Regions from separate parts of the Bacillus sp. FJAT-42376 genome, predicted to be linked through region 1. Evidence: riboswitches for the same ligand, from Rfam matches in the RefSeq annotation. Region 1 holds a riboswitch; each other region holds the start of a gene.
What was found. Region 1 has a riboswitch for S-adenosylmethionine ahead of CEF21_RS08860 (M14 family zinc carboxypeptidase). Riboswitches for the same ligand answer to the same signal wherever they lie in the genome.

Region 2: another riboswitch for S-adenosylmethionine. It lies ahead of mtnK (S-methyl-5-thioribose kinase); the one in region 1 lies ahead of CEF21_RS08860 (M14 family zinc carboxypeptidase).
Region 3: another riboswitch for S-adenosylmethionine. It lies ahead of CEF21_RS02970 (carboxylate--amine ligase); the one in region 1 lies ahead of CEF21_RS08860 (M14 family zinc carboxypeptidase).
Region 4: another riboswitch for S-adenosylmethionine. It lies ahead of CEF21_RS11260 (YezD family protein); the one in region 1 lies ahead of CEF21_RS08860 (M14 family zinc carboxypeptidase).

Annotation. Positions count from the first base shown of each region.
Region 1 covers NZ_CP033906.1:1,748,626-1,756,784, reverse strand. Annotated here, with positions in the region: gene hpaB (4-hydroxyphenylacetate 3-monooxygenase, oxygenase component) at 1-639, opposite strand, end outside; gene hpaE (5-carboxymethyl-2-hydroxymuconate semialdehyde dehydrogenase) at 643-2,154, opposite strand; gene hpaI (2,4-dihydroxyhept-2-ene-1,7-dioic acid aldolase) at 2,179-3,105, opposite strand; gene CEF21_RS08875 (LysR family transcriptional regulator) at 3,265-4,143, shown strand; gene CEF21_RS21240 (hypothetical protein) at 4,143-4,316, shown strand; gene CEF21_RS08870 (GNAT family N-acetyltransferase) at 4,378-5,307, opposite strand; gene CEF21_RS08865 (GNAT family N-acetyltransferase) at 5,334-5,882, opposite strand; SAM riboswitch class I at 6,353-6,459, shown strand; gene CEF21_RS08860 (M14 family zinc carboxypeptidase) at 6,542-8,159, shown strand, end outside.
Region 2 covers NZ_CP033906.1:1,865,903-1,874,061, reverse strand. Annotated here, with positions in the region: gene CEF21_RS09450 (pyridoxal phosphate-dependent aminotransferase) at 1-968, opposite strand, end outside; gene CEF21_RS09445 (carbon-nitrogen family hydrolase) at 1,072-1,878, shown strand; SAM riboswitch class I at 1,958-2,121, shown strand; gene mtnK (S-methyl-5-thioribose kinase) at 2,210-3,403, shown strand; gene mtnA (S-methyl-5-thioribose-1-phosphate isomerase) at 3,421-4,485, shown strand; gene CEF21_RS09430 (DUF2087 domain-containing protein) at 4,545-5,126, opposite strand; gene CEF21_RS09425 (methylated-DNA--[protein]-cysteine S-methyltransferase) at 5,416-5,895, opposite strand; gene CEF21_RS09420 (PAS domain S-box protein) at 5,896-8,103, opposite strand.
Region 3 covers NZ_CP033906.1:580,893-589,051, reverse strand. Annotated here, with positions in the region: gene CEF21_RS02990 (D-alanine--D-alanine ligase) at 1-331, opposite strand, end outside; gene CEF21_RS02985 (thioredoxin family protein) at 527-844, shown strand; gene CEF21_RS02980 (hypothetical protein) at 1,046-1,384, opposite strand; gene CEF21_RS02975 (DUF4176 domain-containing protein) at 1,381-1,692, opposite strand; SAM riboswitch class I at 2,068-2,180, shown strand; gene CEF21_RS02970 (carboxylate--amine ligase) at 2,273-3,508, shown strand; gene CEF21_RS02965 (LLM class flavin-dependent oxidoreductase) at 3,525-4,571, shown strand; gene msrA (peptide-methionine (S)-S-oxide reductase MsrA) at 4,639-5,166, shown strand; gene CEF21_RS02955 (FAD-dependent oxidoreductase) at 5,495-7,027, shown strand; gene CEF21_RS02950 (MarR family winged helix-turn-helix transcriptional regulator) at 7,101-7,550, shown strand; gene CEF21_RS02945 (organic hydroperoxide resistance protein) at 7,547-7,972, shown strand.
Region 4 covers NZ_CP033906.1:2,237,674-2,245,832, reverse strand. Annotated here, with positions in the region: gene cysC (adenylyl-sulfate kinase) at 1-351, opposite strand, end outside; gene sat (sulfate adenylyltransferase) at 348-1,502, opposite strand; gene CEF21_RS11270 (sulfate permease) at 1,544-2,608, opposite strand; gene CEF21_RS11265 (phosphoadenylyl-sulfate reductase) at 2,618-3,319, opposite strand; gene CEF21_RS11260 (YezD family protein) at 3,438-3,581, opposite strand; SAM riboswitch class I at 3,646-3,750, opposite strand; gene CEF21_RS11255 (adenine nucleotide alpha hydrolase) at 3,915-4,589, shown strand; gene CEF21_RS11250 (hypothetical protein) at 4,586-4,861, shown strand; gene pyrE (orotate phosphoribosyltransferase) at 5,117-5,758, opposite strand; gene pyrF (orotidine-5'-phosphate decarboxylase) at 5,755-6,474, opposite strand; gene CEF21_RS11235 (dihydroorotate dehydrogenase) at 6,443-7,378, opposite strand; gene CEF21_RS11230 (dihydroorotate dehydrogenase electron transfer subunit) at 7,372-8,151, opposite strand; gene carB (carbamoyl-phosphate synthase large subunit) at 8,148-8,159, opposite strand, start outside.

The DNA of each region.
Region 1 (8,159 bases):
GTCCGACTGTTTCAGGAGCGTGGACGGGAACACCATGATTTCATCTGTTATCCCGCCCTGGGTTGCGAGCAGACGGGCTCCTTTAATGACCACACCTTCTGATGTTTTCTCCTTGATTCTCGCCGCTATATAGGGATCCGGCAGCTGGGCTGAATGAACGCCGCGGTTCACCTGCGGCTGGATGAGCGTATGGGTTAGAGACAAATCGTTCTCTCTCGCATATTCATAATAGTTTTGCATGTTTTTCGCATAGAGCGGATCCTGGCTTCCAAACATGTCGGATGCGGCACCGTACGCCATGAGTCCTGAATTGATATAATCCGGCGAGCGCCCCATCATGCCCCCGTTGTAGCGGGCCCACTCCTGCATCATCCGGCGGCGCATCATAAGCTCTTCCTTCGTAGATGGCTGCATAAAGGACGTTCCCGTCCGCGCTCCTGTCGATGGGGAGATATAGGTCATAAAATCCTTTTTATCCGGATCATGCTGCATGTCATATAGCTCTGCCTGTGATTTCATCACGCCTTTAAAAGCAGGATGCTCTGAAATTTTCCCTTTGACCTGCTCCCCGTGAATCCAGATCTCCGCCTGCGCTTTATCTACGCGTTCTATATACTGTTCTCCCGTTTTTGCCGGCATGCTTTAGCTCCCCTTCCTTTTCCCGAACTGCGGAATGTGATGGTCTCCGAGTGCGACGTGAATGACTTTGGGCTCGCAGTAAAATTCAAGCATCGCATAATGGCCGCCTTCTCTTCCGATTCCGCTTGCTTTCATCCCTCCGAACGGAATGCGGAGATCGCGTACATTGTGCGAATTCACCCAGAGCATTCCGGCATCCACCGCCTGTGCCACCCGGTGTCCCCGCTTCATATCATTTGTCCAGACGTACCCTGCGAGGCCATAAGGAACGTCATTTGCAAGCTCAATCGCCTCTTCTTCTGTTTCAAATTCAATCACAGACATAACCGGCCCGAAAATCTCTTCCTGGCACACTCTCATGTCATTCCGCGCATTCAGAAGCAGTGTAGGAGGAACGAAATTTCCCGCTTTCAGCTCTTCTGGGACCTCCCCCTGAAAAACCGTACAGCCTTCTTCTTCTGCTAAATCAATGTAGGACCGAACCTTCCTGCAATGATCCTGATCAATAAGCGGTCCAAGCTGGGTTCCAGTGTCCATCGGGTCACCCATGACGATAGTTTGAACACGCTCCTTCAGCTTTTCGACGAACGATTCTTTCATGCTCTTATGCAAAAACAGGCGGGAGTTAGCCGTGCAGCGTTCTCCATTAAAAGAAAATATTCCCCAAACCGCTGCATCGAGCGCTCTATCAACGTCCGCGTCATCAAATACAATGAGCGGGGACTTTCCGCCAAGCTCCATCGACGTTTTCTTCAAGCTGTCGGCTCCGGTCTTTATAATGATTGAGCCTGTCTTTGTTTCTCCCGTAAACGAAACAGCCTTTACATCAGGATGGGCAACCAGCGCGGCTCCTGCGGTTTCTCCGTATCCATGGACTACGTTAAATACACCAGGAGGAAGCTCTGCTTTATGGATGATTTCCGCGAGCTTATTAGCCGTAAGCGGAGAAAGCTCTGCCGGCTTTAAAATGACGGTATTCCCTGTCGCAAGCGCCGGAGCGACCTTCCACGTTTCCAGCATAAACGGGGCATTCCACGGTGTAATCAGCCCGATGGGACCAAGAGGTTTATACACGGTATAATTAATAAACTCATCGTCTGCAGCGTACGATTCACCATGCAGCTTTGTCTGAACCATCCGCGAGTAAAACCTGAAATTCTCCGCTGCCCGGGCTGTCATTTTTCTTGTCTGGCTGATCGGAAGGCCGGTATCAAGGGATTCCAAGAAAGCAACCTCTTCCATCTCCTCATCAATGAGTGCTGCAATCCGCTCAATAAACTTCATCCGCTTCTCCATTTTCATCGAGCCCCACTGGACAAAGGCGCTTTTAGCAGATGCCACAGCCTTCTCAATCTCTTCCTTCCGTCCCTCAGCTATTTCGTTCATCGCCGTGTTCATAAACGGATTTTTATTTTCAAAAGACTGTTCTGAATGTAAAAATTCTCCGTTGATATAGTGCTTAACAGGCTCGAGCTGTTTGTGTCCAGCAGCAGCCTTATGTGATTGTGTCTGCATCTTTTCAGGCCTCCTCTTCTCTTTTTATAGCGTTCCTGCTTCTTCCGGCAGCTGCACATAGTTTTTGAGCACACTCCGGATTTCGTCCTGAAGCTCTTTTGACGGAAGGTCCATCGGCATCCGGAGCACCGGTTTGATTTTATGCATCATGCCGAGAGCCGCCTTAAGCGGTGCCGGATTCGTATCCTTAAAGAGAACATCGTTCAGCGGCATCAGCTCATAGTGGAGGTTGAGTGCACGGGTAAGATCACCTTCGCTCCAGGCGTTGTAAACATCCGCCACTTTTTTCGGCTCGATATTCGCCGTTGCACTGATATAACCCGCCCCGCCAATGGCAAGCATCGGATAGCAAAGCAGTTCAATCCCGGAATAAAGAAGAAAATCTCTTCCGCACTCGAGAAGGACGCGGTTCACATGTTCAAAATCCTTATTGGATTCCTTTGCGCCGATAATATTCGGAACATCCTTTGCCAGACGTGCCATCGTTTTCACTTCCAGGTTCACAGCGGTCCTGCCGGGAATGTTGTAAATAATAATCGGAATATCAACCGATTCCGCCACTGTTTTGAAATGTTTATAGAGAGCATGCTGGGATGGCTTATTGTAGTAAGGCACAATCACCATGGCGGCATCTGCACCAAGTTCCTGAGCCTTTTTCGTTAAATACAGAGTCTCTTCATAATTCGCCGATCCCGTACCCGGTACAAAAGGAACCCGCTTGCTGACCGTCTTTGCTGCAATATCCATTACCTGAACACGTTCTTCGACAGTCAGAGAACTTGGTTCCCCCGTTGTACCCGTCACAGAAATCCCGTGGCTTCCGCTCTCAATATGCCAGTCGATCAGCTTTTCTAGTGTTTGAAAATCAATCGATCCATCTTCGTGAAACGGGGTGATGACCGGTGCAATAGAACCTCTTAATCTCTTCTTTGCTTCTTCAAATCCAGCCACATGCACTCTCTCCTTTTTATAAATACTTTCATCCGGGTCCACTTGTTTTCAGATTAATTTGAAAACGCTTACAAATCCAATCTATCATGTGCTACTATAGATGGAAAATACATAAAAACTAGGCATTCGATACAAAAAAAGTATGGAAGGGTGAGCCCGTTGGACATTAAACAGCTCCGCTATTTCTGTACCATCGCGGAAGAAGGACAGGTGACACGCGCAGCCAAAAAACTGCACATGGCCCAGCCACCGTTAAGCTATCAGCTCAAATCCCTTGAAGAGGAGCTCGGCGTGCTGCTGCTGGAGCGGAACGGTAAAAAAATGGAGCTAACTGATGCCGGAACCATCCTTTACGAACGGGCCCGCTCGCTTCTCCTCCAAATGGAGGCGGCTGTCTCTGAGGTAAAGGAAGCCGGAGAAGGCCTGACCGGACTTCTGTCAATCGGCTCTGTGAAAACATGCTTTTCCTATATCCCCGAGCGGATCCGCTTCTTCCGGGAACAATATCCAAACGTCTCGTTCCGCCTGCACGAAGGAGACTCCTTCCGGCTGGCAGAGGACGTCCGCAGCCGGCAAATCGAACTTGCTCTGATCCGCATGCCGCTCGATTTACATGACTTTCATCATCTCCCGCTATCCAAAGATCCGTTTGCAGCGATCGTACCTGACCACTGGCCCATAGAAAGCACCATTTGTATGAAAGATTTGTCAGACCTCCCTCTCCTTCTGCTCCACCGGGTCAGCGGCATCGGATTGTATGAGCTCGTGCTGAATGCCTTTCACAAGAAAGGCTTGACCCCTCAAATTGTCTGCCAATGCCCGGACGCGGCCATGCTGATGTCCTTAGTCCGCGAAGGAGTCGGCGCCGCCATGCTTCCTGAATCTGCGTTGCTCGCATTCCCAAATTCCGGACTAAAAGCCGTCCGTATACAGGATGCGGCCATTCTTTCCGATTGTGCGCTGATTTGGCTGAAGGACCGGTCATTAACGAAGAAAGCGGTAAGGTTTCGGGAGACGTTTGTTGGGGAGGGAAGGTGATGAGGGGTGGAGCTGTTTGGAGTGATTGGGCGGGGTGGGCGATTGGGGCGATTGTTCCATTATCGGTTTGGTTTGCACTGACCCCCAATACAGCACCGTATCGGGGGTCAGAGGAAAACTGTGCTAAAAGGATGGTGGACAAGAGCTTGCAGAGAGCGGGGACGGAGGTTTAGTACGGTAGAGGAGCGGGGGTCAGTGCAACGCCATTCCCTCCACAAAAAAACACACCCCAAATCAGGTGTGTTTTACAGCCTTTTCATACACATCAAACAATTCCTTCACCGAAATCCCATTGATCCTCATACCTTCCAAATCGCTTTGCTGAATCTCCACCTCCTGCAGATTGCACTCCATAAAGCGGCTGCCTTTCAGGTCACATCGTTCAAATGTGACAGGCTGCTGATTCTCTTCAAGGCTCGTATCCTTAAACTGAACCCCGCCCATCGTTACATGGTCGATCCGGCTGCCGGACAAATTTAAATCTGCGAGCAGGCTGTTTCTGAAATTAATGTTTTGAAACCTGGACTGGCTCAAATTGCAATTACTGAAATGAGTGTTCATCACATTGCTGTTGCTGACGGAGCTGCCGGCTAAATTCACCTTAAAGAAATCACTTTCGTCCATCCCGCAGCTTTCATAATGTGTTCCTGACAGATCCTGATTTTGAGTGGCTTTCGAATGATTAGATGACTCCTTCCGTTTTTCATAACAGAATTCATCCTCAGATTCATACGCTCTTTCAAAACCCGCTTTTTCATAAAAATAATGATTATTCAGCTGCCTGCTGGATGTTTCCAGCTCCCAGGAAGATACCTGCGGGTACGCCTCTTCGGCCAATTTAAGAGCAATCGATCCGATTCCCCTCCCCTGCAAGGAAGTGCTTACAAAAATACGGTCAATTCTCGCGTGCAAATCGCCTGCGATTGTCATAATCAATCCGCCTGCTATCATTTCATCTGCGAGGATTTTGTAATAGACTAACTCACGGATACTGTATTCAGTCATATGTATGGATTGATATCCCGGCGGCTGAATATTGTAATCTATGATAGGTTCCTCTTCCCTCAGCCACCTCTTTGCTTCTGCATCAAAGGTTGCCTTCATGATGTTTGTCAGCGTTTCAGCGTCCGATAGGGAAGCTCTTTTGATCGTTATATTGGACATATTTCTATTAATCTCCCTGTTTTGGATTATGACCCATTCCATCTTCCCATAAGGATGGTGCTGTAGAATTTGCCGTCTGATAAAAGCTTATCCTTTTTTAAAACACCTTCTGTTTCAAATCCGAGACTGCTGTAAATCTTTATCGCCCGGTCATTCGTTTCCAGTACATTTAAGTTCATTTTCTTGATCCCATTGGAGTCGGCCCAGGCAATCGATTCTTTTAATAGATTCACGCCAATCCCGTACCCCCAGAAGTCCTTCAGCACGCCCACTCCGAATTCTGCTTTGTGTGAGGATCTTTTCAGCTGATTTCCTTCACACCTTGAAAATCCGACAATCTCCCCCTCCACCTCGGCCACTAAAAACAAATGGCCGGGCATTTCCGTATCATTCTTAATCAGCCGTTCAAAGCCTGCTTCGTCGATCAATCCCTCTCCCTGTTCCCTATCCATATTTTCTGTTTCTCCATCAATGCGGACTCTTACCTTGGAGAGCATCCCAGCATCTTCATGCATAGCAGACCTGATTGAATAGGTAAGGCCTTTCACCTCAAATAACCGATTCTTTATTATCATGGGATTCTCCTATCTTCATTCGTTCACTTCACCTTTCCATATTAAGGGTATTCCTGCTGATCGGGCAATATATTCTTTTGTAAAGGGCACTACTCGATACGATTTCAGCTTTTCCTCATGATTAGAGCCGTCATTCCATTTACGATTGCTCCAAGTAAAAGAGCACTAGAAAAGTATTTGCTGGATAGGACCGGCCCGAATCCTTCTAAATTTAGAAAAAACGGCAGCAGGAAGAATCAAAGCCGGAAGGAAACAATATTTCACTTCAATTTTCAATGTTATATAGCTAGTAACAATCATTAAGTTGAGGGGGTAAAATAAAACTAAAGATTGTATTCATGTAATCTTCCTTCTCCATAACCTGTTCCTATTTTACCATTTTCTCCTAAACACAAAGAATCATTTTCCTATTTTCATATTGACGCGCTGTTAAAATCCTCTATAATTCAAACTAATTCAATACGAAAACTCTTTTATCAAGAGCAGGCGGAGGGACAAGCCCTATGAAGCCCGGCAACCGGTTGACCATGGTCAATACGGTGCTAATTCTTGCAGCGATTACGCTGACAGATAAGAGAGAGGGATCCCTTTGTGTGCAAAGCCTCTTTCTTATCCGGAAAGAGGCTTTTCTGTGTTGTAAAAATTTTAGGAGGAAAGAAATGAAGAAGAAGCCGATTTTATCCGTTTTACTGAGCGCAAGTCTACTGGGAAGTCTTCTTCCCGCTCAAGCACTGGCCGGGGAGACTGAACGAAAGCAGAGTCTTTTCAATTCAGAACAATATGACTACATAACGTATGATGCTCTTAGAAGCAAACTGGAGTCCTATGAAAAGCAAAGCAGCCGAGTTCAATTGGACATTACAGGAAAATCTTCCACCGGCAAAAATTTGTACACGGTCACCATTTCAGACAGCAAGTCTAAGCAGAGTGAACTTAAGTACAAGGGATTGCGGAAACTCATGAGAGAAAATCCGGAAAAAGCGCAGCGCTACCTGAAAGCCAATCCGGATATTAAGCCCCCGATTTTGATTCATGCCTCCATTCATGGAACCGAATTTGTCGGAACAGATGCAGCGCTCCGGTTAATTGAACGGTATGGATTTAAGAATGATCAGGAAACTAAGGAGATACTGAAGAACTTCACACTGATTATCAATGTGGACGCGAATCCTGACGGACGTGTCGATGCTACCCGCTTTAACGGAAACGGAATTGATCTGAACCGTGATTTCGTGACCCAGTCCCAGCCTGAAACGGAAGCGGCCGTTAAGCAAATCGCCGAGCTCAACCCTCTCGTTCTTCTTGATCTTCACGGTTATGTCAGGCAACGCGGGGAAGCAAAGCATCCGGGATTGATTCTTCCGGGTACACCCCCTCATAACCCGAATTACGAATACGATTTGCTTTATAAGTGGATGAATCAGCAGGCAGAAGCGATGGAATCGAATATTGTCAGCGAAAGAGATCACTATGAGACCGAATTGTACAAAACACTGGAAGGCACTCACATCCCATTAAGAGATTCAAAATCCGGCTGGGATGTCTACCCTCCTATTTACACCCCGGCTTATGCTATGCTTCATGGCGGCCTGGGCTATACATTGGAAGCACCGACAAATGACTGGGACGGAGTGAAATGGCAGGTCGATGCTGTGAATGGGGCCCTGGAGTTCGCTTTACAGAATAAACAGGCCATGCTTCAAGACCAGCTTGAAGTGTTTGACCGCGGAGTCAAGGGGGAGCATCCGAACAATAAAGATGGCTTTTATCCTGACAGCTACATCATCCCGGAAAATAAAAAGGATAACAGCGCGGTGCAAAAGGTTGTCCAGCACTTACTTAAAAATGATGTGAAAGTGGAGCAGGCGGCTAAGCCATTTCGCGCAGATGGAAAGCGCTATGAAAAAGGAACGTATATTGTGGATCTTAACCAGGCAAAGGCCGGCTTGGCTAATGCGTTCTTATGGGACGGTGAAGACATTACAAACGATATTGACGCTATGTACGACATTTCCGCCTGGAATCTCTCTGAGCTTTGGGGCTTTGATGCCATCAAAAGCCAGGAGGATGTGAACGTCCAAACGAAAGAAGTTCGGGAGGAAAATGTCCGCGGAAAACTCATTGGCAAAGGACCCTACTCCATTCCGAATACATCTGTAAATGCGGTCCGCCTTGTGAACTCTCTTATTGATCAGGGCGTTTCCGTCAAAAAGGATAACGAAGGAAATTTTTACGCTGCGGAAAAAGGGAAAGCGATTCAGAGAGCGGTTCAGGTAT
Region 2 (8,159 bases), 120 kb from region 1:
CCTTTCGGTGCCTGAATCTCCCAGCCGATACTTCTGAATGCCCGGACGAGCGTGTTCCTTCGGTTTTCATACATCTCAACGAGCCCGCTTATGCTTTCCCGCCCGTTCAGCAGCGCTGCCGCAGCGGCATCCTGAACCGCGCCAAACACGCTCACGTACATATGGTCCTGAAACAGATTAATCGCCTCAATAACAGATCGATTACCTGCAGCAAAGGCCACTCTCCAGCCCGCCATGTTGAACGTTTTGGACAGGGTATACATTTCAATTCCCACTTCTTTTGCACCCGGAGTCTGCAGAAAGCTCAGGGGCTTTTCCCCGTCAAAGCCAATCGCACCGTAGGCAAAATCATGGATTGTACAAATATGATGCTTACGGGCTAATCGGACCGTCTCTTCAAAAAATTCCTCTGTTGCCGCTGCCCCTGTAGGGTTGTTCGGGTAATTCAGGAACATAAGCTTTGCTTCATCCAGGACTTCCGGCTGGATGGTTTTATAATCAGGCAAAAAACCGTTCTCTTCAAGCAGCGGCATTGTGTGCATTTCCGCTCCCGCCATTTCCACTCCGGACCAATAGTCGGGGTAGCCGGGATCCGGTACGAGGGCCATATCTCCAGGATTCATCAGGCACTGCGGGAGCTCCACCAGGCCTGCCTTTCCGCCAAACAGGACAGCGATTTCCGTTTCTGGATCAAGGGAAACGCCGTATTCTCTTTGATAGAATGCTGCCGCTGCTTCCTTCAGTGACTGTTTCCCTCTGAAGGGAGAATATTTGTGATTCAGCGGGTCTCCGGCAGCTTTTTGCAGGGCCTCTACAATAAAGGACGGGGTCGGCTGATCCGGGTTCCCCTGTCCAAGGTTAATGATGTCATAGCCTTCTTTTATCTTTTTTGCCGCCTTCAGGGACAGTGCTGCAAAGAACTGTTCTGGCAAACGGCGGAGCAGCCGGGATGGCTCAAATTGGTTCAATTTTTTCACCTTCTCAAAAAATTCTTGAAATTCTAGTCCCAAATCATATAGTGTTAGGTACAAAAAGTAAAGCAAAAATTTACCGATAGAAAGCTGGGACGGGATGACATACACCATTAGCTGTATTCAATACGATATTGCATTCGGAGATCCGGAAGAAAATAAACGGCGTGTTGCCGAAGCACTTGAAGAAGCGCATAAGGCTGGTAAATCAGATTTTATCGTTCTTCCTGAATTATGGGATACCGGGTACGATCTGACAAGACTGGACGAGATTGCTGATGCCGGTGGCCGGGATGCCCATCAATTTCTCTCCTCCCTTTCAAAAAAGTATGGGACGACGCTTGTTGCAGGTTCGATTGCTAAAAAATCCGGCGATGAAGTGACGAACACGATGCTCATTTATGACAAAGAAGGAAATCACATTCATGAATACAGTAAGCTTCATCTATTCAAGCTGATGAACGAGCACCGCTATTTAACGGGCGGAAAAGGAAGCGGCCTTTTTACAGCGGACGGCGTAACCTGTGCGGGCTTCATTTGCTATGACATCCGTTTTCCTGAATGGATGCGCGAGCATGCTGCACAGGGGGCGGAAATATTATTCGTAGCGGCAGAATGGCCTCTTCCGCGTCTTGAACACTGGAGGTCCCTGCTCATTGCAAGAGCCATCGAAAACCAGGCATTTGTTGTAGCATGCAACCGATCCGGATCGGATCCGGAAAACGAATTTGCCGGCCATTCCATTGTCATTGACCCATGGGGCAATATTTTGGCCGAAGCGGGAAAGGAGGCAGAAATTCTGCGGGCTGAAGTGGACTTGGAAGAGATTAAAAAAATCCGCAGCCAAATTCCTGTCTTCCAGGATCGCCGTCCTGAATTTTATCAATCATTTGTAAAAAAGGATTGACAGGTGCATTCTTGTACTGGTAACATTTTCATCAAGTGATTACAAAACAATAAAAACATTCAAAAAATTATAAATGAAACTCTTATCGAGAGTTGGGAGAGGGAATTGGCCCGTTGACCCCAACAGCAACCGACCGTAATACCATTGTGAAATGGGGCGCAAAAGTCAGCGCCGGAGCTATACGCTCCATAAGGCACGGTGCTAAATCCGGCAGAAAGAATCAATCTTTCTGGGAGATAAGAGGTGCGAAGACTGTCTCTTCAAGCCTCTTTCTCAAAAGGAAAGAGGCTTTTTCATTTGTCTTTATCAGGAAATCAGGAGGGAAATTAAGATGGCCATTCCACAATCATCACTTTATGAACCGCTTACTGAGAGCTCTGCTGTCGCACTCGCAGTCAGACTCGGACTATTCGAGGACCAGACAGTCCTTCACTGCGAAGAAATCGGCGACGGCAACCTAAACCTTGTCTTTCATATCACCGATCCCAAATCCGGCAAAGGCGTCATTTTAAAACAGGCGCTTCCCTATGCAAAAGTGATCGGCGAATCATGGCCGCTGACGCTGGACCGGGCACGGATTGAAAGCAGCGCCCTTGTGAAACAGGCAGAGTTCGTACCGGGGCTCGTACCCGAGGTCTTTTATACGGACCAGACGCTGGCAATCACAGTAATGGAAGACCTGTCTCATCTGCAAATCGCGAGAAAAGCGCTGATGGAAAGAAAAAATCTTCCGGCACTGGCAGGGCATATTGGAACGTTTATGGCGAGAACCCTATTTTATACAAGTGATTTTGCATTAAAGCCTCATGTTAAAAAGCAGCTTGTCCAGCAATTCTCGAATCCGGATTTATGCAAAATCACAGAGGATTTTGTCTTTACGGATCCGTTTTTCGACCATGATTCCAATGATTTTGAACCAGAGCTGAAGGAAGCGGCCGAAGCACTTTGGGCAGACACTCACGTGAAGCTAGAGGCCGCGAAGCTGAAGAGGAAGTTCCTGACGGAGGCAGATGCTCTGCTCCATGGAGACCTTCATACCGGAAGCATCTTTGTAAGTGAAACCGAAACAAAGGTAATTGATCCGGAATTTGCCTTCTTTGGGCCAATCGGATTTGACCCCGGCCAGTTTATAGCCAATCTCCTGCTAAATGCTCTATCAAGAGATGAGCACGAACAGGATTTCATTTTTGAAGCGATTGAAGAAGCATGGAACACCTTTGAAGAAACGTTTACGGAAGCATGGAAAAAAGACAGTCTTGAGCGTTATGCAGAGGTTGATGGCTATCTCGAACATACATTGGAATCCATCTTTGAAGATACGATCGGATTTGCAGGCTGTGAGGTGATCCGCCGCACTATCGGCCTTGCCCATGTAGCCGACCTGGATACGATTGAACCGTACGAAAGAAAAATTGAAACAAAAATCCAAAGCTTGGAACTTGGAAAGAAACTGATTAAACAGCGCCGCAATATCACGGAGCCCGGCCAGCTGAAGCGTTTTTTCCGCCATGCCATTGCACGTTAACAGGAGGATTCTGCAACATGACAAATTTATCATTTTCCATACCCCGTTCAGTAGAATGGAAGGACAGCTCTATTTCCCTGCTGGATCAGCGGAAACTTCCGTCCGTAACGGAATATATAGAATTAAAGACGATTGAAGATGTATGGGAATCCATCCAGAGTCTAAAAGTGCGCGGAGCTCCAGCCATCGGCATCACGGCTGCATTCGGGCTTGCCCTTTCCGCTTCCCATTATGAAGAAACAGATATTCACTCTTTTCATATCAGACTGAAAAAAGAGCAAGCCTATCTTGCCGGCTCCAGACCGACTGCTGTTAACTTGGCCTGGGCTTTAAACCGGCTGGAACAATCCTGCCAAAGAGCCCAATCTGTAAATGAAGCCAAAACCATTCTTATCCATGAAGCGATTCAAATTCAAGTGGAAGATGAAGAAACCTGCAGACAAATCGGGCAGCATGCGCTAAAGCTTTTTCAGAAAAAGGACCGGATCATGACCATTTGCAATGCCGGCTCGATTGCTACCGCGCGCTACGGTACAGCTCTCGCTCCGTTTTATCTGGCGAAAGAACAGAATTTCCCGCTGGAGGTTTTCGCCTGTGAAACACGGCCTGTGCTCCAGGGTGCGAGGCTGACCGCATGGGAGCTTATGGAAGCTGGGGTCGATGTAACCTTAATTACCGACAGTATGGCGGCTTTCACGATTCAGGAGAAGAACATTTCAGCCATTATTACCGGTGCGGACCGGATCGCAAGAAATGGAGATACGGCAAATAAAATCGGAACCTATAATTTAGCCATCCTGGCAAAAGCGTTCAACATCCCTTTTTACATTGCTGCCCCCCTTTCTACCTTCGACTACAGCATTGAAACAGGTGCGGAAATTCCTATTGAGGAGCGGGATCCAAAGGAAATCACCGAACTTGCAGGGGTGCGGATCGCACCGCACGGCGTTCCGGTGTTTAATCCGGCTTTCGATGTGACCCCGGCAAACCTGATTACCGGCATCGTGACGGAGAAAGGCGTTCTCACCGGAGACTTAAAAGAAGCCATCAGCGTCCTGTTCAAAGAGGAATCAGCTGTTTGATCCATTAGAAAAAGAGCCTCGGCACAGGCTCTTTTTTTGTTTGCTTATATAAGCGGAGGCTATCCTTCAATTCCCGCCCACAGCTCTTTTGGATTGAGTTCATATATGCTGTTATCCCGATACATGATTCCGTTTACAATAAATTCTCTGCGGATTGTGGCAAAATCTTCGTGGAACCGTTTGATTGCTTCATTTATCTCTTTTTCGGTGTATTTTCGTCCTGCTTCGAATTCTTTCGCTATGTAGAAAAGGACCATAAGCTTGCGTTTCCGCTGAGAGGGGATCGTTTTCAATTTCCCTTCTTTTGTCAAATAGTTCTGAACGACCTTCATGTGCTCTCCGGACAGTTCTTTCACTCCCGTTCCCTCCTTCGGCTCCAAAAGACGGACAATATCCCCTGCATGGCTAGCAATGACCTTCTCCTGAAGAAAATAATAGATGGTGTTTTTTTCTCTCTTTTGATGCACAAGATTCATCTCTTTCAGCTTCGCCAAATGGTGAGTAATGGTTGGCGGAGTGAGCCCGAGGATCCCTGCCAGTGCCTGGCCGTGCTTCGGACCCCCGGACAAAATGGCAATGATTCTAAGCCTTGTCGGATCACCCATCGCCTTATGAAACTGGACTAAACGGTTTAGCTGCAAAAACCACCATCTCCTTATTCGATTATCATCTAATTAGATAATAATCTCACCACCAAGTTCTGTCAATTATTTTTGGAGTTTTACAATCAACTCTGCCTGTTCTTTAGATAGCACGTTTGCCTTCTGAAAAAGGGCTGCATATGCGGCCACTTTTGCCTGTCTGCCTGGCTTCAGCATGTTTACTCCTCCTTTATTGCCCCAGGGAAACTTTTATTCCTTTACTAAATAATATGTCGCTGCTGCATATTGGTGACAAGCGTAAAAAAAACCGGAAACAGTTCATCCGGCTTTATCTGTTAAATTCTATTTTCTCATGCTCCAGCAGAATAGCTTTCAAATCAGTTTTTGACCCGGCATATCCGGTTAGGGACTGATTCTTCCCAATTACTCTGTGGCAGGGAATAAAAATAGGCAGTTTATTCGCTTTATTTGCCTGTCCGGCTGCGCGAACCGCTTTTGGACTGCCCGCTTTTGCAGCAATTTCTGCATAATTCAGTGACTGGCCGAAAGGGATCTCCCTAAGGGCCTCCCATATCCTCATCTGAAAAGGTGTACCTATGATGGATAGTGGCAGGTCAAACTCATTTCTTGACCCGCTGAAGTACTCCTCCAGCTGTTTTTTTGCTTCTATTAATATTGGATAATCGGCAGCGGCTTCCTGACTGGAAGGCATAACAGATCCGGGAAGGTCGACCCTCGTTATAGATTCTCCATCTGAAACAACCCTTAATGGACCAATGGGCGTTTCAACACAAATATATCCTGGCACTTATTTCACCTCATGGTTTCCCGCTGGCAGTGTGATAAAAAAAGTCGTTCCTTTGCCCACTTTGCTTTCCACTCTTACCTTACCGCGGTGTTCTTCAATTATTTTATAGCTTACCATAAGTCCCAGGCCAGTGCCGCGGTCTTTTGTTGTATAAAAAGGCTCTCCCAGTCTTTTCAGCTTATCTTCCGGAATTCCGTTTCCTTCGTCTTTTATGGAAATACTGAGCTGATCGGGACCTTGCATTTTAAGGACCGATTTGACCGTTCCGCCGCCGGGCATGACTTCTATGGCATTCTTTAATATATTAATAAAAACTTGTTTCATCTGGTTCGGTTCACAGTAAATGGACGGAATGTCCCCTTCTTCGGACAGCTCGAGCTGAACGTTCGAAAAAATCGCCTGGGCATTGAGCAATTCCATCGTATCCTTCATGATTTTGACAATGCTGTTCTGTTCAAAATGTACAGCCTGAGGTTTTGCAAGCACAAGAAATTCTGTAATGATGGATTCAATGCGGTTCAGCTCCGACTTGATGACATTAAAATACATGCCAAAGTCGTCTTTAACACTTCCTTCAAGCAGCTGAATAAACCCTTTAAGGGCCGTCATCGGATTGCGGATTTCATGGGCAATCCCTGCAGCGAGCTCACCCACTACATTTAATGTGTCCGATTTCCGGAGCCTTTCTTCCAGTTCTTTTCGTTCTGTGACATCCCGGAAAATAGCCAAATGCATATTTTCATTTAAATTTAGCTTGAGAGAGAAATCTAATATTTTGTTTTGCCCGTTTTTAGATTGTAAATGAATTTCTTCCGTTCCTTCTTCTTCTTTTTGAAATTCCGCCAGAAAATCGGAAGGCTGCTTGCTTTTATCCGGGAAAAGCAGCGAATAAAGGTTGCATTGTTCAATTTCCTCATGCGTCATTTCAAATATTTTGGCGGAAACAGGATTTGCCGCGATAATCCTGTAATGACTGTCGAACAATACAATCCCTTCCAGCGCCCCGCTGAAAATCTTTCTGAACTTTTCTTCGCTTTCCCTCAATTCTTTTTCCATCCGGTTCCGGTCACTCACGTTGCGCAAAACGGTCAGATGCTGGCCTTCAAAGACATTTGCTTTGGAAGTGAATTCAAGGTCCTTGCATTGTCCGTTCGGCATGTGAAAGCGGAGCTCCTGCCTGATGGAGCCTGTCGTCATATAATGCCGGAAAGCCGCCTGATAACGCGGGTCTTCTTCATCGAGAAAATCTGTAATGGAACTTTTCAGCAAACCGTCCATGGAAAGCTCAAAAATACGGGTTGCCCAGCGGTTTGCTTTTAAAATCCTTCCTCTTTTATCCCATATCACAATGGCATCCATAGCATTTTCAAATATCTCCCGAAAACGGACTTCACTCTTATGAAGCTCTGCTTCCATGCTTCTCTTTTCGGTTATGTCCCTCATAATCGACATGTAATAGCCATTCAGAATATTAGCTGTGGTCGTAAATTCAAAGATTTTCCTTGTGCCGCTTTTCAGGCGCACAGGGAGATCTCCTTTGGCTTTTCCGGATTTGGATAACAGTTTCCACGTCTGTTCAATTTTAAAATGGCTTTCTTTATCAATAAAGTCTTTGAGCCGGTAGGAAGAAAGCTGATTTTTCTGAATTTCGAAGTTCTGGCAGAAGGATGTATTGGCATCTACTAGCCGTCCATGGTGATCATAGATAACAATTCCGTCCAACGCGCGGTGAAAAAGATCCTGAAACATCTTTTCATTGATGGAACGTTCTCTTTCCAGCATCTTTTTGGACGATACATCTCTCATTATGGAAAGGTCATCGCTGCCTATCGCATTTTTTTTAGCCGAGAACTCGATAAATTTCAGCTGCCCATTTTTAAGTTTTATAATGATTTCCTCATTAAGGGATCCTCTTTCAGAGAGCTGATCCCGGTGCCTTTTAATTTCTTCGTTTGGAAACATAGCCAGATAATCATAGAGAGATTCTTTTAACAGCGTCTCCCTTTCTTCCTCAAACATCTTACAAGCTGCCTCATTGGCATCTTTAAAGTTCATGTCCTGATCAAAAATAATAATTGCATCCAGTGCCTGATCAAAAATAACCTGGTGCTTCGACAGTTCCGATTTCAACTGCTTATTTTCATTTTTCAGGCGGTTCAGTTCGCTGTTTAGCCGAGCAATTTGCGCCTCCTCTATAAGCTGACTCATCCCCCGTACACTCCTTTTTCCCCTGTTCTGCATATCATTAATTTCTACAATAATTT
Region 3 (8,159 bases), 1.2 Mb from region 1:
CTTCCCCGTTTGGTCCGTGCAGAAGCGGGAAGATCACATCAAATGGCTGCTCACTCTCATTTGCAGCTGCCTCAGAAGGGAAAAGTTCCTTGTTCAGTGCAACCGGTAAAATCGCTTCTCCTTCTGCTGCTCCAAGCTTCAGGGCGGAAACACTGGATGCCGGTTCAGTCAGCTGAGCGCCTCGGATCCATTCGCCTTTTTCTGTAATATAAATAGGATGTATATCAAATTTGCTGGAATCAAGCGCCTTGATAACAGCAAGTGCTGTTTGCAGAGAAACTTGATGTTCTGCGGATTTTCCTCCGTATACGAGGCCGAGTTTAATTTTCACTACTTATTTCCCCCTAATCATTCAGGTGCATGATTTTCATTCACTCTTACCATTTTATCATCTTACGGCATTTTTGTTATAGATGACCTGGTTTTTCTTTTATAACATTCGAAGCACTTTGTAATTTTGTGCAAAAGGAAATAGTCGTGTATTTCCTCCGTTTGTATTAAAATATGTTCAGGAGGGATGACACAAGTGGAAAAAATTACATCTGCCGAGCAGTTCAGCCAACTGATCGGAAACGACAAAGAAGTACTGATTAAATTCTTCGCAGACTGGTGCCCTGATTGCACAAGAATGAACTTCTTCATTGACGAAATTCTCGAAGAATATAAAGACTACCAATGGTATGAAATCAATAAAGACGAATTCCCTGAAATTGCCGAGAAGTATCAGGTAATGGGAATTCCGAGCATCCTGATTTTTAAAAACGGAGAAAAGCTTGGCCATTTGCATAGTGCCAGCGCCAAAACTCCCGATCAGGTACGCGAATTTCTTTCAGAAAAACTTTAAGCACAAGCTCTCGCTTGTGCTTTTTTGATGGTTTTTATTTGTTCCGGTCCTTACACAGGGACGGGATCATACTTAATATTGAATTGTTTTGCCGTTTTTTTTTTCAAATCCGCATGATATTCGCCAATCAGCTTTTTGTATTCCAATGTCTTTTCCTGTGATTCCTGCTTACGTTCTTTATCTTTTTTTCGATGCCGGCTTTTACTTATGTTTGATTAAAGATGGATCCTTTTTGATAAAAGCATCTCTTCTGCGCAAGTACTTTCTTTGTGCAGCTTTTGCAAGAGCCATCATCGGGATGGTGATAACCAATCCTCCAATTGAATACCAAGTGACCAAAATAGCCTGTCCTATATAAAAAAGTGTATAGAGAAAGAAAGCTGAATACAAAACTGCCAGCAGGTAATTAAAAGGGATGAGCTGTCCGATCCGCAATTTTTCATTCGAGTCATCTGTTTGTCTTCTTCTTGCAGACAAACTCTTCAATTCAGAACGAATGATCAGGTATGGTTCTATAAACCAATGAAGAAACTTTTTCATTTCTGTCCGCTGAACATCCTTTCCAATTTGCTCCTTAAAGCTGTCTCCCCTTTTGTTTCCAGTCCTTTAAAGACCAACTTTTCAATCTGGCTGTGATTGAAGAATACATTGGTATCCTGGCCGATGTGTCCCTGCGGGTAAGGACAGGCTACATAATCCCACACCTTATTTTCGTTGTTCTCTTGCTCCTGCTTTCTCCCATAAATCATTAAGGCCTGCTGGACCAGTCCAATTTCGACTACACTGCCGATCGGAAGCAATTCTCTGCCAGTTTCAAGCTCAAGGGCATTAAAATCTGTCTTCTCCATGATTATGATTCTCCATTTCTTCTATTAGTTAATTATTTTTGCTTTTCAATTCCTGCTCCCAATTTAATACCCAATATTACTCTTAGATCAATCACGATCTCTTTGCCGACTTTTATCTCTCCGCCAACAGATGCCTCAGCTTCAGCTTTTGACAAATGGAGCGAGAACTTTACTATCTATCATACTCGTAATCTTAATAAGGAGAAATGTTTCCTTTTTACTGCCTATTCCCTCAAAATTGACACCATCCCCTAAATTATTTTCCAGGAAATATTCCGATCCTTTCCTCTTCGACATTCACCCCCATTAAATTCAGAACGTCCAGTTCTTGACAAATAACCGCAACGGACATATGATCAATTTAACTAAAAATAACTCTTATCCAGAGAGGCGGAGGGACATGGCCCTGCGAAGCCTCGGCAACGGATCACATTTAGGTGAAACCGTGCTAATTCCTGCAAACACGTTCTGTGTTTGAAAGATGAGAGAAGAGCCGGTCTGTCATCAGATTGTTCCACCCCTCTTCTGCTCAGGAAGAGGGGTTTTTTATTGTTTTTTAAATGTAAAGGAGCTGGAGAAATTGAGAGATTTTTTTATACAGGGACAAGAATTATGGAACCACTTAAAAACCCTTCCCCAAGATCAGCATCCTACTGTTGTATTTAATGCGCATATAACAGGATTGGCTATTTCACGGGCTCTCGGAAAGGAAGACATTCCGGTCATCGCCCTGGACAGGGATGGCCGCGCAGTCGGTCTTCAGTCCAAATATGTCCATACAGCGGCACTTTGTCCCAACCCGTTCACAGAAGAAGCAGCGTTCATTGAGCTGCTGATGGAAATGGGAAGACGGCTTCCCAAAAAAGGCGTGCTGTTTCCGTGCAACGATGAATGGGTTCTGCTTGTCAGCAAATACCGGAGCACACTGGAAGACTATTATCTCTTTCCCTTTGCCGAGTGGGACAACGTTGAATCTCTGCTGAATAAACGCAAGCTATATAAAAAGGCCGCGTCCTTGAACATTCCGATTCCGGCCACATGGTATCCGGAAGAATTCGAAGGGAACTACCCGGAGGACCTCCCTTTTCCCTGCATTGTAAAACCAGTAGAACAGCGCAGTTTTTATGAAGCATTCCAGACAAAAGCCTTCGTTGCAGACAGCGAAGATGAACTCAAAAGGATTCTTCACAGTGTGACTGAACATGAAGTCGTCATCCAGGATATCATCAGCAATTCCCTTTCAGACTTTTATTCTCTCTGCACCTATACAGACATTCACGGGGAAATTAAAGGACAGTTCATCGGCAGAAAGCTTGAGCAGTATCCTCTGAACTTCGGAACAGGCTGTCTTGTCGAATCTGCTGAAGGAGACCGGTTCGTCCCTCATGGAGCGGAAATATTAAAAGCACAAGGGTATTACGGAATTGCAGAAACTGAATTCGTCTATGACAAACGGGATGACACATATAAATTACTGGATGTGAATACAAGAGTGTGGAAATGGATCGGGCTTCCGATTTTCTCCGGAGTCAACCTTCCTCTTCTCGCTTATAAAGAAGCGATTGGTTTTAAAGAAGAGCCTCAATATCCGGCATTAAGCTATTCAAAATGGGTTTACTTTGATGACTACCTGAAGGTAAAGCAAGAACGCCCCGGTACTTATCACGGACACCTGTCCGATGAAGAACTGGCGGCCGTTCTGTCCGGGGAAACCTCCCCGCAAATAATTGAAGCTGTAAACTCATCTGAAGATCCTGCACCTTCTGTTCAGCAAGTGAAAAACAAATTCAATCAGGGGTATGTATGCCCTTGCTAGGAAAGGTGTGACCTGCATGAAATTCGGATTTTGGCTTCCCCTTTTCGGAGGATGGCTCAGAAATGTTCCCGACGAGAAAATGCCCCCTACATTTGACTATGCAAAAAAGGTGATTCAATATGGAGAGAAATGGGGCTACAGTACAACTTTGATTGCGGAGCTATATTTAAACGATATCAAAGGCCCTGAATATGATTCCCTTGAAGCGTGGACAACGGCAGCGGGACTTGCCGCAGTTACGGAAAAAATTGAAATCATGACGGCTATCCGGCCCGGATTCCACAACCCGGCCGTCGCAGCCAAGATGGCGGCCAACCTGGATCAGATGAGCAATGGGCGGCTTACCTTAAATGTCGTATCCGCCTGGTGGGAAGAGGAAGCACGGCAGTATGGAGGCATTTTTACCGAACATGATGAGCGCTACAGCCGGACAGAAGAATTTGTTGATGTGCTGAAAGGATTTTGGGAGAAAGAATCCTTCACCCATAAAGGAAAGCATTACGAATACAAAGAAGCAAAGCTTTTTCCCAAACCTGTTCAGAAGCCCAATCCGATCCTCTATGCCGGGGGAGAAAGTCCGCGCGGAAAAGAAACCATTGCCCGCTATTGCGATGCATATGTGATGCACGGAGGAACAGTGGACGAGATTCGTTCAAAAATCGGAGATATGGTTCGGTTACGGGACAGCGTAAATGATAAGCCGTTCACATCCTTTGGCATGGCGGCTTATGTCATATGCAGGGATTCTGAAGAGGAAGCGGCAGCGGAGCTTGCCCGCATAACCGATGTGAAAGAGTCTTCCGCTTACGCCGGCTTCAAGGATTTCACGAGTAAATCCCAGCTTGAGCAGCAGATTCAGCTTCAGGACTATTCGGTTTCCAACCGGGGACTGCGCCCGAATCTAGTCGGAACCCCTGAACAGATTGCCGAGCGGATTATTCAATTCGAAGAGGCAGGACTTGATCTTCTGCTGCTTCAATTTTCACCGCAGCTTGAAGAAATGGAGCGGTTTGCGAAAATGGTTATGCCGCTTGTCGATAAGAAGAAAGCCCCTGTTCTGTAATAATGAGAGGATCCATTCGCAAACCCGCTTTTACTACTACAGCAAAGATAAATGAGGAGGAACAAAGATGACAGCAACCCAGACAGAAACCGCTACATTTGCAGGAGGCTGCTTTTGGTGCATGGTAAAGCCATTTGATGAGCTTCCCGGCATTCACAGTATCGTATCAGGATATACAGGCGGCCATAAAGAAAATCCAACCTATGAAGAAGTTAAAGCAAAGACAACCGGCCACGCAGAAGCGGTGCAGATTCAATATGATCCAAGTCTGTTCCCTTATGAAAAGCTGCTGGAGCTTTACTGGCAGCAAATCGATCCAACGGATGACGAAGGCCAGTTTATTGACCGGGGCGATTCATACCGGGCGATCATTTTCTACCATACAGAAGAACAGCGCCTGGCTGCCGAAGCTACTAAAAAGGAACTCGCGGACAGCGGCAAATTCAAGAAACCGATTGTAACGCCAATCAAAAAGGCAAGCGCTTTTTATCCTGCTGAGGATTATCACCAGGACTTTTATAAAAAGAACCCTGAAAAATACAAGCAGGAGCGGGTAGAATCCGGCCGCGATGCTTTTGTAAAAGAGAACTGGTGACCGCACAACCTTACATGGACGATTTTTACAAACATATTTCATTGCAATCTGAATTAATTGCACAAAATCTGTATTTATTTCAATAAGATCTGAAAAAATTGCACAAGATCTGCATTTATTTCAACAAGATCTGAATGAATTGCACAAAATCGCAATTAATTGTGCATCATCTCCATCCATTGCATAATCCCCGGGATCCATGCACATGTTGCAAAATTTCCCGGCGGACCGGGAGTGCGGAAAACCGCACTCTTTTTTTATTTTCTCCACATGAATTCTTCGTTTTTGGAAAAATTAGCTACTAGTACATAACGAAGGAGGCCTCATTTTGTCAACCAACCCAATCCCCCCCACTCCTGAACCGTATTGGAGAGAATCCGCCGAATTCCCTTCGTTTCCTAAGCTTCAGCAAAGCCTGGAGACCGAAGCGGTTATTGTCGGCGGAGGCATTACTGGAATTACCGCTGCTTATTTGCTTGCTAAGGAAGGAGTCAAAGTCGTTCTTCTGGAAGCAGATGTCCTATTAAACGGGACAACCGGACATACAACAGCTAAAATCACGACTCAGCATGATTTGATCTACGACGAACTGATGCATCATATCGGGGAAGAAAAGACGAAAAAATATTTCCAGGCAAATGATGAAGCGCTTGCCTTTATGCGGGATTATGCCGCGAATGTTTCCTGTGATTTTTCGAACCAGGATGCTTATATTTATACGACAGAAAATAAAAACATAACAAGGCTTGAGAATGAATATAAGGCGTATATTAAACTCGGTGCGGATTGTGCAATGACGGAGTCCCTCCCTTTTGATTTGACGATCAAAAATGCCATCATCCTCCGGAATCAGGCCCAATTTCATCCTCTCTCTTATTTAAATCAAATGGTTAAAGAGCTGCAGGAAATGGGTACAGAAATCTACGAGCATACACCCGCCACGGATGCAGAAGAATGTAATGGCGGTGCGGCCGTCATCACCAAGGACGGGATGCGCATTAAAGCAAAGCATGTCCTATCCTGCTCCCACTTTCCGTTCTATGACGGGAATGGGTTTTATTTTACAAGAATGTATGCAGAGCGCTCCTACGTGCTTGGTGTAAAAACCCGGCAGCCGTATCCAGGCGGAATGTACTTAAGTGCCGACAGCCCGACCCGCTCCATCCGCTCTACGCCCATGAATGGAGAGGACTTAATCCTGATTGGCGGGGAGAGTCACAAGACGGGCCAGGGATTTGATACAGAGAAACATTATGAAGCCCTTGAACTGTTTGGAAAAGTCCATCTTGGGTTAAAAGAAACCATATACAAATGGTCAGCCCAGGATTTAATTACACTGGATAACATTCCGTACGCAGGCCCCATCACAAAAGGAAAACCTTCGATACTGGTCGCAACCGGCTACCGGAAATGGGGGATGACCAACGGAACAGCTGCTGCGATGATGCTCCGAGATCTCGTGCTGGAGAGAGAAAATCCTTATCAGGAAGTGTTTTGTCCATCCCGCTTTATCGCGGACCCGAGCATTAAAACATTCCTTTCTCAAAACCTGAATGTGGCTGGTCATTTACTTGAAGGCAAGCTCGACTTTGGAACCCGTAAAAAAATCGGGGAGCTTCGGAATGATGAAGGATCACTTGTCACTCACAAAGGAAAGAAAGCAGCTGCTTACAAGGACCAGCAGGGTTGCCTTCATTTGGTCGATTCCACCTGTACCCATTTAGGATGCGAGGTCGAATGGAATCACGGCGACCGGACCTGGGACTGTCCGTGCCATGGTTCACGCTTTTCCATAGAGGGAGATGTCATGGAAGGACCTGCGGACAAGCCGCTGAAAAAGCTGGATACCGATGAAGCATAAAAGTTGTGCTTTGAATGTGCATCGTATACAATTCAATTGTGCACAACTTAATTAGCAAAGGAAGACCATGATCATGGAACTTGATTCAAAACTAAAGCTTGAAAATCAGCTTTGCTTTGCACTTTATGCAAGTTCAAAAGAAATTTCAAGCATGTACAGACCGATGCTCGAACCTTTGGAGCTTACCTTTCCCCAATATCTCGTCATGCTTGTTCTTTGGGAAAGCAATCATTTGAGCGTTAAGGAAATTGGCGGGAAGCTGATGCTTGATTCCGGCACTCTCACCCCGATGCTGAAAAGGCTTGAAGCATCCGGATTGATAGAGAGAACACGTTCTGAAGAAGACGAGCGCAAAATGATGATTAGCCTTACACCCAGCGGGGAAAAGCTTAAAACAGAGGCTTCTTGTATTCCCGATCAGGTTGCCCCCAAATTGGGGTTATCCATAGAAGAGTATAAACTGCTTCTTAAAACCTTAAGAAATCTGACATTTCATCTAAAACAAGGAGGAAACAAATCATGAATGCACTTTACACAGCAACAGCAACCGCAACAGGCGGACGCGAAGGACGAATCCAATCATCAGACGGACAGCTTGATTTCGCTGTCGCTATGCCAAAAGGTCTCGGCGGCCAAGGCGGAGACGGAACAAATCCTGAACAGCTTTTCGCAGCTGGCTACTCTGCTTGCTTCGACAGCGCTCTGAATCTTGTTATTCGCCAAAAACGCATTAAAACTGAAGGTACAAAAGTCACAGCGAACGTTTCCATCGGTAAAGATGAGTCTGATGGCGGATTCAAACTTGAGGTTCAGCTTGAAGCAGTCATCAAAGGAGTAGACGACGCGACAGCTCAAGAACTAATTGAAGCTGCTCACCAAGTTTGCCCTTACTCTAAAGCTACACGCGGTAACATTGACGTTGACCTTAAGGGAAGAGCGGAGTAATAAATTCCGATTAAAAAAGCTGAACCATTCTCGGTTCAGCTTTTTTTAATGCTTTTTGATTTGCTTTTAGTGGCGCGCCTGACCCGCTCCGCTATAAAGCAGCGGGGGATGGAGTCTGCAGCTTTCAATCCCCTGTCTCCAAAAGGACGACACGACCGGTGCCGGAGCTTTACAGAGGCCGGTTCCT
Region 4 (8,159 bases), 490 kb from region 1:
GACCTGGCTCCGGTCCTCTTTAAACGGGGAGATAAATGCTGTAATGACCACACTTCCGGCATCGGTAAACAGCTTGGCTACCTCTCCGATTCTCCGGATGTTCTCGCGGCGGTCATCATCTGAAAAACCGAGGTCCCCATTTAAGCCGTGGCGGACGTTATCCCCATCCAGTACATAGACCTGAACCCCATCTTTATAAAGCTGATAAGCCAATTCATTGGCAATGGTCGATTTACCGGATCCGGAAAGCCCTGTCAGCCACACGACGAAGCTGTGATGGCCATTCCGTTCTCTTCTTTCTTGCTTTGTAATGGACTGCTCATGCCATGTCACGTTCGAAGACCTTGTCATCTTACTTCCTCCGTTTCTGCCTGTTTTTCTTTCATGCCCTCAATCAGCACCTTGATGACTTCCGGTCTGCTGAATGTGCTCGGAGGAACCTCTCCTTTCCGAAGCATCTGCCTCACCTTCGTACCGGATAATATAACCCTGTATTCCGCATCATGCGGACACGATTTTGTCGTAGCCATCCCTTCGCATTTGCTGCAGTAAAAGCTGTGTTCAAACCGGAGAGGGGTGATGCCAATCTCTTCTGGTGCAAATTCGTCAAAAATATACTGTGCATCATACGTTCCATAATAATCTCCTACGCCCGCATGATCACGGCCGACGATAAAATGGGTGCAGCCATAATTTTTCCGTACGATCGCATGAAAAATCGCTTCTCTTGGACCTGCATACCTCATAGCCGCAGGAAAAACGCCAAGAAACACCCTGTCCTTTGGATAATATTCATCTAAAAGCACTCCATAGCTTTTCATCCGGATCGCAGCTGAAATATCATCCGATTTTGTCTCACCGACAAGGGGGTTCAAAAACAGTCCGTCTACCGTTTCAAGAGCGGTTTTCTGAATGTATTCATGTGCCCGGTGAACCGGGTTCCGCGTCTGGAATCCGACGATTGTTTTCCAGCCTTTTTGGGCAAATGCGGATCGTGTTTCAGAAGGATCAAAGTAATGTTCTGGAAAATCCGGAACCGTTCTTTTTGTGAGTGTCACGGCTCCGCTTACATAGAGGTCTCCTCTGGAAAAGAGTTTTTGAACACCCGGGTGATTCCGGTCCGCTGTTCTGTAGACATGAATTGCCTCTTTTTCTTTGTCCGGCTTGTAGATTTCGCCAATCTCGATAAAGCCGTAGTCTGTCCCGCCGTAAACCAGCTTGGCTTTATCCCCCGATTTAAGTGATGAGGCCTGCCCATTCGAGATGGGAAGAGTGACCGGTATCGACCAAACCGTTCCATCAGACAGTCTCATCTTTTCAACAACACTCTGATACTCTTTTTCTGATAAAAATCCGCTAAGCGGGCTGTAGCCTCCGATGGCAATGAGCTCAAGGTCACTCAATGCCATCGCATCGATTTCTATCGATTTCTCCATTCCTTCAAGGCTTTTCCCAAGATCAATACGCTGAATCAGTTTTCCTCCATGCGGTGCTAAACTCATTTTCATTCCTCCTATTTCAATTAAATTACTTGGTCTGACAGCTAAATTCCTCCGCCGTTTTCATGGACAGAGCGTTTTTCTTTTTGAATCGCCTTCATCAATGACAGCACTCCAAGTGTAGCCGCCATAACAGCAATCACTGAAAAAGTAGAATAAAAGTCAGATTGAATGAACACTTTGACCAAAACATATGAAATGGCAAGGCTGACGAGCGGAGAGACAATCCACACCTTGACGATCTTTTTTACAATTCCCCTTTGAAAAACAATCGCTCCGCTTTTAGCAGCCCCTGCAGACATAATCGAAGTGGATGTCACTTGGGTAAGAGGGACAGGCAGTCCAAACAGCGAGCTTAAAATGACAAGAAGAGCTCCGGTACTTGAAATGACAATGCCCTCTGTTTTAGATAAGTTCGTAATTTTCTTCCCGTTCGTCTCAAGCACACGGCCTCCAAGCAAAATGGCTCCTGCCGCCACGAAAAGACCGCCCATCCATACTCCTTGATTCACAGTGATCACACTGGCCGCAACCAGAGGCCCCACTGCATTGGCCACATTATTCATTCCTGCGGAAAAAGCCTCAAAAAAGCCCGCTGCAATTAAAAGGTAGATTAATAGCTTTCCGCGCTTTGTTTCGAGCTTAGAAAAGAGAGGCTTTGCCGCTTTGCACAAGAAGTAAGTAATCAGGAAGGCCACAATAGGGATCAGGACCCAAAACATCATGATGACCAGAATCGATTGGATATACAGAGCATGAAACGCAACCCCTACTCCGATAACCGCCCCAACTGTTACTTCACTGGTGGACAGCGGAATCCCCATCAAATTAGCCATAAATAGCGAGATGGCAGCCGATCCGATAATGACAAGCACAATGTCGATTGAAATCAATGACTTTGGAATAATCCCGGAACTGATTGTTTTAACAACTTCTCCCCCGCCAAGGACCGCTCCAAGAATGACCCCGATTCCGCAAAGAATAAGAGCGGCCACCTTCCGGTTAATGGCACCCGATCCGTAAGCTACACCCATAGACGCAGCTGCCCCGCTTGCCCCTATATTCATAGCGAAAAACAAACTGAGCAATACTGCAGCAGCCTCAAGCATCCAGCCGCCTCACCCGTGCAGTCCGCATTCTGTCTTCTGCGTGCCGTTCCATCGTCCCGATCTCGCATCATTCACATCGATGGCAGGCTGGGTGCAAGGCTCGCATCCGATGCTTGGATACCCTTGATCATGAAGAACGTTATAATCCAAATCATTTTTGTGGGCAAATCTCCAGACGTCTTTCCATGTCCAGTGGATGAGCGGGCAAATCTTAATGTTTTTAAATTTGTCATCTTTATTTAAGAACTGAGTATCTTTTCTCGAAGGGGACTGCTCTCTTCTCAGTCCCGAAATCCACGCTTTTTCTCCGCTCATCACTTCTCTGAGCGGGAGAACTTTGCGGATTCTGCAGCATTCGTTCGGATTCGTTTTCCAAAGCTCATCCCCATATTCAGCGGCCTGCTCTGCTACCGTGAGAGACGGTTTTTTCAACAGAATATTCAAATCCGGATAACGGGCTTTTACCCGTTCGATCAGGTCATATGTTTCTTTAAAATGAAGCTCGGTGTCCAGAAAAACGATTCGTGCATCTTTTTTTACTCTTGAAATGAGTTCAATGAGAACGATTCCTTCTATCCCGAAGCTGCATGCATAAACCAGCTCTTCCTCATAATGAGCATAAGCCCACTTTAAAACATTCAGCGCTTCTGTCACTTTGTCCTCATCTTCAAATTCCGGAGCTGAATCCGTCCAATTTTCAAATGTCAGCATGGGTCTCCACCTCTCCTATATGCTATCAGCACAAAAAGGCGGGAATAGCTGCAGCACGAAACAAACGTGTGCAAGCTGTCCCCGCCTCTAGTTTGTCTAGTCAGCGCTACGGCCATTTTTATTTCAGGCGTACTTTTTCATTTTTCTCAAGCTGAATGATCTTCCCATCCTGGACAACCAGGGTGATGGAACCATACCTCATCGCTTGAAGCATTTCCTTTAATGTTCCGATTACTTCATCCAGCTGATCTTGCTCCCCCACGGACAGCCCCTCCCAATCCAAAAATAAAAAGTCTTCCATTTAGAAAGACTTGTGAGGTGTATTCCCCTTATCTCCCAAAATGGTCCCCATTTTGCTGGATTTAGCACCTTGCTTTATGCAGGTTGCCGGGTTTCACAGGGCCAGGTCCCTCCACCTCTCTTGATAAGTATATGTGTCATTGATTTCAAATTTTAGCACAATTCGAACGATTGTCAACCCGAGTTAACGGGTAGGTTTTATAAAATTTCATCAAAACCGCATATTTTCGCCCTTTACTAGGATTTAGATTTTTTTTTGAAGATGATATACAATTAAATGAAGAGGTGGCGTACATTGAAAAAAATCATGGTTTCCTGGAGCGGAGGAAAAGACAGTACACTCATGCTTGCAAAGCTTTTACAAGACCCTGAATATGAAGTGTCCGGTTTATTCACCTCCATTAATAAGGAGGCGGGACTGGTCCCTTTTCATGGCATCCCGGTCCATTTGCTTGCAGAACAGGCTGCAAGCCTGAATTTGCCCATTGATTTTATCCCCCTTCCTCCAGCACCCTCTAATAAGGAATATGAGGATAGCATGGGAGACTTTCTAAAATCCATGAAAGAAAATCGCGCAGAGGCCGCAGCATTCGGCGACATATTTCTTGAAGACATCAAATATTTTAGAGAAGAGCTTGTATCCAAATATAGCGTGAAGGCTGTTTTTCCGCTTTGGGGAGAAGAAACTGAAGCTCTTGCCTCACATTTTATCCGGAATGGGTTTAAAGCCATCATCAGCGGAATAGATGAATCCAAAGTCCCTTTTTCCCAATTAGGCCGGCTTTATAACGATTCTTTTTTGAAAAGTGTTCACACAGGCACTGACCCATGCGGAGAAAACGGAGAATTTCATACCTTTGTATATGGAGGTCCGATTTTCAAACATGACATTCCTTTTGTTTTCCGCAAACCGGACCAGTCCAGTTCATCCTTTTCTTCACTTGAATTTTTAAAGGAGCCGGTGACATGATCAGTAAAGCGTTTTTTGCCTTAGTGGGCTTCATCCTATCTGCCTTAGGATTTTCTTATGCTTTCGCAGCTCCTTTGAGCAGACAATCCCTGCAGGAATTGAAAATAACCGCAAGCGGCGGGCTGCGGTTATTCTCAGCTGCCGGATTGTGGTATTGGAACCTTCTTGAAAAGAAGCTTCCGGAACGTCAGCTTGCCTATTGGTTTCATGCGAGTTTTTTCTTCATTGGCGTCTCAGGATTCACCCTATCCGTTCTCATCTGGTTCTTATGAACAAGCAGGGAGATTCATATAAAGACCGGTTTTTTAGAACCTGACTGGCTGCGTGAAGCCCCTTTATCTATTTCAATAATTCTATTAGATGTAGACATTCTTAGCCCTGTTCAGCATCCTTCCAAAGAACCATTGGATATAATTCCAGCGCCGTTATCCGGAAAGGCAAACTCGAACACCTCCCCGTAAACGGACTTTTCCGCGCTGGAAATCACATAGCTCATCGACTTTCCCCTGTCATCACACCCTATTCACTTACCTGGAAAATTCCTCTCTCCAGCTTAAAGATGAGGGTTCTTTTCTCCACAGTTTCAGCTTATTTATATCGTCTTTTTCAATTCGTTTTTCCCGCTCTGCGATTTGAATAAGGGTTGAATAATCGGTCAGTGTCCGATAGGAAATCCGTTCCTTGCTGAAGTTTTGATCGGCTTGATCAAACTCATATGTGAAAATGGCAGCGACCCCCAGCACATCCGCTCCAGCAGCTCTTAATGCCTGGACCGTATGGATGGAGCTTCCGCCAGTTGAAATCAGATCTTCAATCACGACAGCACGGTCGCCTTCTCCTGCTAAGCCTTCAATCATATTTCCTTTCCCGTGCCCTTTTGCACTTCCCCGCACGTAGCACATTGGCAATCCGAGGATATCACTCACAAGCGCCGCATGAGCGATCCCCGCTGTTGCTGTTCCAGCAATCAAAGTTGCATCCGGATAGCTTGACTGGATTAGACGGGCGAGCCCTTTTGCAATGCCGCTTCGAATCTCAGGATAAGATAATGTTAGCCGATTATCGCAATAAATGGGAGAGAGCATACCGCTCGACCATGTAAAGGGATCATTCGGTTTCAGGGTGACTGCACCGATTTCAAGTAAGGATGCTGCAATTTGTTCTTTCATCTATGTACTTCCTCCCAGTTTTTTTGCATTTGCTGATAGGCTTTCAGCGGGTCTTCCTTCTCCGTGATGCTGCGGCCCGCCACGATATGCGTCACGCGTTCCGCTCTCGCTTTTTCAGGTGTGGCGATTCGGCTCTGATCTCCTGCTGCATCACCGGCAAGCCGGATTCCCGGGGTGACGGTGATGAACTCTCCGCCAAAAGCAGCCTTGACCCGGTTTGATTCCCATACACTGCATACAATTCCATCCAGTCCGGCCCGTTTCACATTCCCTGCATAGTGCATGACCGTTTCATCCATCTCCCTGGTAATCAGAAGCTCATGATGAAGCATTTCATCCGATGTACTTGTCAGCTGAGTGACACCGATTAAACGCGGACGTTTGAAGCCAGCGGGCGTACCTGCTTCCAGTCCCTCAACGGCCGCTTCCATCATCGCTCTGCCACCGGCCGCATGAACATTGATCAAATCCGGCTGAAGTGAAGCGAGTACCTTCATGGCCTTGTTCACTGTATTCGGGATATCATGAAGCTTCAAATCAAGGAACACCTCATGTCCCTCTGATTTCAGCCATTCAACGATGGCAGGACCCTCTTTATAAAAAAGCTCCATTCCCGTCTTTACAAACAGTTTTTGCCGGCCCATTTTTTTCAAAAAGGCCGCTGTTTCAGCTTTGCTGCTAAAATCAAGCGCGATGATAATCGGGTTTGCGGACATCCTCATGACTCCTTCCTATACACTCCCGGATATGGCTGAATCCATACTGTTTCAGAACGCCTGGCAGAGCATCAATGATTTCAGAACAGATGAACGGATTCACGAAGTTTGCCGTTCCGACCGCTACCGCACTCGCACCCGCATAAAGGAACTCCAGCACATCCTCAGCACTTTGAACGCCTCCCATCCCAATGATGGGGATTGAAACCGCCCTGCTGACTTCATGAATCATACGGATGGCAACCGGCTTAATAGCAGGACCGGACAGCCCCCCTGTTTTATTCGCGAGAACCGGTCTGCCCGTCTTAAGATCAAGGCGCATCCCGAGGAGCGTATTAATCATCGTCAAACCGTCTGCCCCTGCCTGCTCTGCAGCAATCGCAATCTCTGTAATGCTCGTGACATTTGGAGATAATTTAACGTAAACCGGTACACTGGAAACGTGTTTGACCGCCTTCGTCAAATCGGCTGCCATACGGGGATCTGTCCCAAATGCAATACCGCCTGTTTTCACATTGGGGCATGAAATGTTCAGCTCAAGAGCCGCAACATTGGGGGCTTTGCTGATCTGTTCAGCAACCTCGACGTAATCTTCTACACTCGAGCCTGCCACATTCGCAATGACTGGTACATGAAAGGATGCGAGCCTTGGAAGTTCGTCTTCTATGACACTCGAAAGACCCGGGTTCTGCAGGCCGATTGCGTTCAGCATGCCGCCTGGCGTTTCAGCCACACGGGGTGTTTCATTTCCAAACCTTGCTTCAGGAGTCGCAGCCTTGATCATAACGGCTCCAAGCTTGCTTATGTCATAAAGATTTGAAAACTCTTTTCCGAAGCCAAAGCAGCCGGAAGCAGGCATCACTGGATTTTTCAGTTCTAAACCCGGCAGTGTGATATTCAGCATGAAAGCACCACCTCTCCCGCTCTAAACACAGGACCGTCACTGCAAACCTTTTTATAGGCTTTCTCATCACCGGGTACATGGCAGACACAGGCAAAACAGGCGCCGATCCCGCAGCCCATCCGTTCTTCAAGGGACAGGTACACTTCTTTATCGGAGTACAGATTTTCAAGCGCCTTCAGCATGGGTGTGGGACCGCATGCATACAGACGGTCAAACGAGAGGCCATGCTCGCGGATGGCATCTGTGACGAAGCCCCTTACTCCAAAACTTCCATCAGCGGTTGAAAAATACGTTTCGCCCAATCTGGCAAACTCTGCTTCGTAAAACACCGCCTCTTTGTTTTCAAACCCCAGCACATGTACAGGCTCTGCTCCAAGGTTTTTCAGCTGATGCGAAAGTTCATAGAGAGGCGGTACCCCGATCCCTCCGCCGGCAAGAAGCACTTTCTTCCCCTTAACAGATTCGTCTGCTGGAAATCCATTGCCAAGTGGACCGATGAGATCCACCCGCTCACCTTCATTTCTTCTGGAGAGAAGGGCTGTCCCTTCTCCCCCTCTCCGGTAAATGAGCGTCAGTGTTTTGTCAGCACGGTCAATCCGCGCAATGCTGATTGGCCTTCTCAGAAGAGGAATGGCTGTTTCAGAAACCTTTACATGCACAAACTGCCCTGGCGCTTCCATTTGTTCCGTTAATTCACCTTGGAGCACGAGCTCAAAAATGTCCTTGGCGATTTCCTCATGCGAAACAACAAGCATCTCTTCTTTTCCGATCATGAATGGAC